2 regions of the Streptomyces boetiae genome follow, and region 2 is predicted to be linked to the other one. Evidence: riboswitches for the same ligand, from Rfam matches in the RefSeq annotation. Region 2 holds a riboswitch; the other holds the start of a gene.
What was found. A riboswitch is a leader RNA that binds a small molecule or an ion and turns the genes downstream of it on or off. The one in region 2 is predicted to bind cyclic di-AMP.

Region 1 (2,381 bases), on a different contig from region 2:
CCCGGTGGAGCCGGACAGGCCGATCTGCGTGCCGGCGGAGACCGCCTGGCCTGCCGAGACGGAGACCGAGGACAGGTGGGCGTACTGGCTGTAGTGGCCGTCGGCGTGCCGGATGACGACCTCGTTGCCGTAGGCGCCGCCGGTGTTGCCCGCGGAGACGACCTCGCCCACGCCGATGGAGACGACGGGGGTGCCGGTGCCCACCGCGAAGTCCACGCCGGTGTGGTAGCCGGAGGACCAGGAGGAGCCGGCCAGGCGGTAGGCGGTGGAGGGCGCCGCGTCCACGGGGGCGGTGAAGCCGCCCGCGCTCGCCTCGGGCGCCGGGGCCGGCTCGGGCTCCGGGGCCGGCTCGGGGGCGGGCTCCGGGGCGGGCTCCGGGGCCGGGGCGGCGGCCGGGGCCGCGGCGGCTCCGGCCAGGGCCAGCTCCTGGCCCGGGAGGATCAGCCGCGGGTCCTCCCCGATGACCTCGCGGTTGGCCGTGTAGAGGGTCTTCCAGCCGCCCTCGACGCGGTGCTCGACGGCTATCTCGTAGAGGGAGTCGCCGGACACGACCCGGTAGGTCTCGGCGGCACCGGAGACCGCGGCGGCCGGGGCCGCGGCGGGCAGCGAAACCGGCAGGGAAACGGCCGCGGCGGGCCGCTCCGCGGGCTGGGCGGCGGGCTGGGCGGCGCTCGCCCCGCCGGCCGCGATCAGCGGCCACGCCACGCCGGCGCCGCCGGCGGTGAGGGCGAGGGAGACGCGGGACAGGCGGGAGCGGCCCCAGGTCCTGGGGCGACGGTGGCGTCCGCGAGCGGGCATAGCGGTGCTCCTCTCCAACGCCTGCGAGGTGAGCTGTCGGGTTCGGGCTGGAGTAGTTGCCCGGCCACGGCGGAATCCGGACGCGTGAGGGACACGCGCGGGCCGGATCCGGCGGTGGCTTCACCCCTAGCCGGGCCCCGGGGATTCGGGTCCGGCGGGAAGTGGGTCCCCCGCTCCTGTCACACGGAATTCTGCGTTTCCGCTGCCGGTGACAGGATTCGGCGTCCGGGAGCGGATCGCCGCGGGTGCGGCGCGGAGAGCACCGTAAACCGATGAATTCGGACGGGACAAGAAAGTCGGGGCCTACGCTCCATGATCGGAAATACCGCGACGAATATTCCGCGACGCAAAGCGAGGAAACCGTGACGCTGCGCGCAGCGGTCAATTACGGGTAAAGGCTCAACTGCGGCGCGCGGAAAGGGCGTTGAACGGAAGGGCGGGAAACGGCCCCGGCCGGGGGCGTTCCGGTTGCGCGCCCGCGAGTGACCTCGGTCACCCCACGCGCCCCGCCGACCCCTTTGGGTCGATTGCCCGTTGTGCCGGTTTCGGGGGCGGGCGCCCCCGGTCAGCCGTCAAGCTGCTCGATGGTCGCCAGCGAGGGGCCGCGCCGCGCGGACAGGTCCCGGGCGACGGCCTCCGCGTCCGCGAGCACCCGGGCCGCGTTCCCCCAGGTCAGACGCGCCACCTCGGCGGCGGACCAGCGCCGCCGCAGCAGCTCCGCGATCAGCCGGGGGTAGCCGTCCACGCCGCCCAGGCCCTCGGGCAGGTGGGTCGTGCCGTCGAAGTCCCCGCCGATGCCCAGGTGGTCCACGCCCGCCACCGCCCGCATGTGGTCCAGGTGGTCCGCGACCGTGGCCACCGTGGCGCGCGGGCGCGGGACGTTCTCCTCGAACTCCGCCAGCAGCCGCATCGCGGACGGGCTCCGGTCCAGCGGGTCGTGGCCATGCGCGCGCAGGTGGTCGTCGGCCCGCTCTGACCAGGCCACGGCCGCCGGCAGCACGAACTGCGGCACGAAGGTGACCATGGCCACCCCGCCGTTCGCGGGCAGGGCGGCGAGCACGTCGTCGGGGACGTTGCGCGGGTGGTCGCACACGGCACGGGCCGAGGAGTGCGAGAAGAGCACGGGCGCCTCGGTGACCCGCAGCGCGTCCCGCATCGTGGCCGGGGCGACGTGGGAGAGGTCCACGAGCATGCCCAGGCGGTTCATCTCCCGCACGACCTCCTCGCCGAAGGCGGTCAGGCCGTCGTGGCGCGGGGCGTCGGTGGCCGCGTCCGCCCAGTCGGTGGTCGCGTTGTGGGTCAGGGTCAGGTAGCGCACGCCGAGGCGGTGGAACGTCCGGAGCGTGGCGAGGGAGTTGTTGATCGTGTGGCCGCCCTCGGCGCCCATCAGGGAGGCGATGCGGCCCTCGGCGCGGGCCAGCTCCATGTCCTCGGCGCTCAGCGCGGGCCGCAGGTCGGCGGGGTAGCGGGCGTGCAGCATCCGCACGGCGTCGATCTGCTCCAGGCAGGCGCTGACCGCGCTGTCCCCGGTGTGGGCCACCGAGACGTACACCGACCAGAACTGCGCCCCGACCCCGCCGGCC
Region 2 (2,381 bases):
CAGCGAGAAGCTCTCGCGCAGCTCACGCAGACGCTCCTCCTCCTCGCGGCGCTCGCGCTCCTCCTCGGCCTGGCGGCGGCGCTCCTCCTCGGCCGCGCGCTCGGCCTCGGCCGCGGCGGCGGCCTCCTCGGCGGCGGCGTCCACGGCCTCGGCGCGGGCCTCGGCCTCCGCCTCGGCGTCCTGGTGGTCGGCCTGGGCGAGAATCCGAGCGCGCAGCGCCTCGCCCGCGTCGGTGACGCCGGCGGCCACGTCGGCGTCGGGCAGCGCGGCCTCGCTCAGCGGGGCGGTGGCCAGCGCGGTGTCGCCGGAGCCCCCCGCGTCGGAGCCGCCGGCCAGGCCGAGCAGGCCGCCGAGCATCGGCACGTCGTCTCGCAGGGTGTCGGCCGCGGCGCCCATGCCGGGAACGGAGGACGCGCCGCCCTCGTTGGCCGTGGCCATGCCGCCGGCGCCGACCGCGGCCATCACGCCGACGCCCAGCACGGCGCGGCTGCGCGCTATCGTGCCGCCGCGCTGGCGGGCGACGCGGTGCCGGCCGCGCACGGGGCGGATCGATTCGGCGCTGGGGTTCCACTCCGCGTAGGGCTCCTCGGCGGAGACGGAGGGGCCGAAGTAGTCGGGGGCGGAGGCGAGGTCCGCGAAGGCGGAGGAGGAGCCGGGGGCGGGAACGGCCGCGAGCGTGGTGGTGGCCGGGTCCTCGGCGGTGGCCTCGTCGCCGGTCCGCGGCGCGGCCTGGGGGAGCGTCAGTCCGGGCGCCGCGGGAACGGCCGCCTCGGAGGGGCCGGAGACGGCCGGGGCCGTCGGGACCTCGGCGGGACGCGCGTAGGAGGCGGGCGCGGTGCGACCGAAGGGCGCGAAGCTCGCGGTGTCCGTGAGCGCGTCGCTCGACGCGTCGGGCCGGCCGAACGCCTGGGGCTGGGCGAACGCGGCTGGCTGGGCGAACGTCGCGGTGCCGGTCGCGCCGGGGAAGCGGGAGAGGTCGGAGAAGCCCGGGAAGGCCGGGGCCGCCTGGTGGGCCGCGGCGGCGGCCGTGCGGGCCGCACCGCCGTGCGCGGGGTCCTGGCCCCCGAAGCCGTACCCGTCCAAGGGTCCGTACGGGGCCGGATACGCGTCCTCACGAGGTGAGGCATGCGGGTTCAACGCCACGGGGGCGCTCTCCTTTCCTTCCTCTCGCCTACCGGGTTAGCTGACGGGTTCGGAGCAGGAAGGTCCCCTACGAGCGGCCGGCCGTGGGTGGCAGCCGGCGGTCCGATTCACCCCACGTGGTGGTTCCCCGGTTCCTTTGGTGCAGTTGTTTCGCACGCGCCGGATTCGGCGACGGAGCACGGTGCCGTCTCTTGCGACGGCGGTGACGACCGCGCTGCGTTATCGAACGTTAATAGACGACCGGCTCCGATTCCAAGTGGTCGGGGGAAATAAGCGCACCCGCTGACCAGGATTTTCAGCCAGCAAGCGCGCCAAAGCGGGCATAACAGCGACCTTCTGTCTGCGGATGAGTAGCTGACGGTGCGTCAATTGTTATGCCGGTGAGATCCCGCGCTCACCCCTCGTGTTCTTTCCCGGGCGCACCGTACGCCTCGCGCGCCTCACGGGCATCGTAGGCGGCGCGCGCCGCGACGATCTCCGACTGGTGCCGCTCGGTCCAGGCGACGAGCGACTGGATCGTGGCGTGCAGGGTCGAACCCAGGGGCGTGAGGGCGTAGTCCACGCGCGGCGGGACGGTCGGGTGCACGGTCCTGCTGACCAGGCCGTCGCGCTCCAGGTGGCGCAGGGTGCGGGTCAGCATGCGCTGGCTGATGCCGTCGATCTCGCGGCGCAGCTCCGTGAAGCGCAGCGACTCGCAGTCCAGCAGGGCGATGACCAGCAGGGACCACTTGTCCGCGATCCGGTCCAGGATCTGCCGGACCTCGCAGTCCTCGCGCACGTCCCACTGCTTGACGTCGTAGGGATAGTCGGCGACGCAGTCGGCGGTGTCCTCCCCGGCCGGGGCCGCCGGGGCCGGGGCCGTCACGGTATCCCGCATGTGCCCGGGGGACTTCAAAGTGCCTTCTTCCATGCGGGAATGGTTCCCCATGATGCTGTCGGTTACAAGAGGGAACCAACTCTGACCTGCGTCAGAGCCGCCACCACCTGAGGGGAAGCCGTCATGTCCGCACGCGGTTGGGGGATGCTGCTCGTGCTCTGCGGAGCCATCTTCCTGGAGGGGATCGACGTGGCCATGCTGAACGTGGCCCTCCCGTCGATCCGTTCCGATCTCGGCCTGGCCACCGGAGAATTGCAGTGGGTGATGAGCGCCTACGTCCTCGGCTACGGCGGCTTCATGCTGCTGGGCGGCCGGGCGGCCGACCTGTTCGGGCGGCGCCGGATGTTCCTGACCTGGCTCG

Region 1: linked by a shared signal. The riboswitch ahead of RM780_RS20825 (M23 family metallopeptidase) and the one ahead of RM780_RS10420 (M23 family metallopeptidase) in region 2 are both predicted to bind cyclic di-AMP.

Annotation. Positions count from the first base shown of each region.
Region 1 is NZ_JAVREN010000036.1:20,455-22,835, forward strand. Features, by position in the region: gene RM780_RS20825 (M23 family metallopeptidase) at 1-798, opposite strand, end outside; cyclic di-AMP (ydaO/yuaA leader) riboswitch at 804-1,004, opposite strand; gene RM780_RS20830 (dipeptidase) at 1,364-2,381, opposite strand, start outside.
Region 2 is NZ_JAVREN010000011.1:65,661-68,041, reverse strand. Features, by position in the region: gene RM780_RS10420 (M23 family metallopeptidase) at 1-1,143, opposite strand, end outside; cyclic di-AMP (ydaO/yuaA leader) riboswitch at 1,154-1,324, opposite strand; gene RM780_RS10415 (winged helix-turn-helix transcriptional regulator) at 1,538-2,053, opposite strand; gene RM780_RS10410 (MFS transporter) at 2,144-2,381, shown strand, end outside.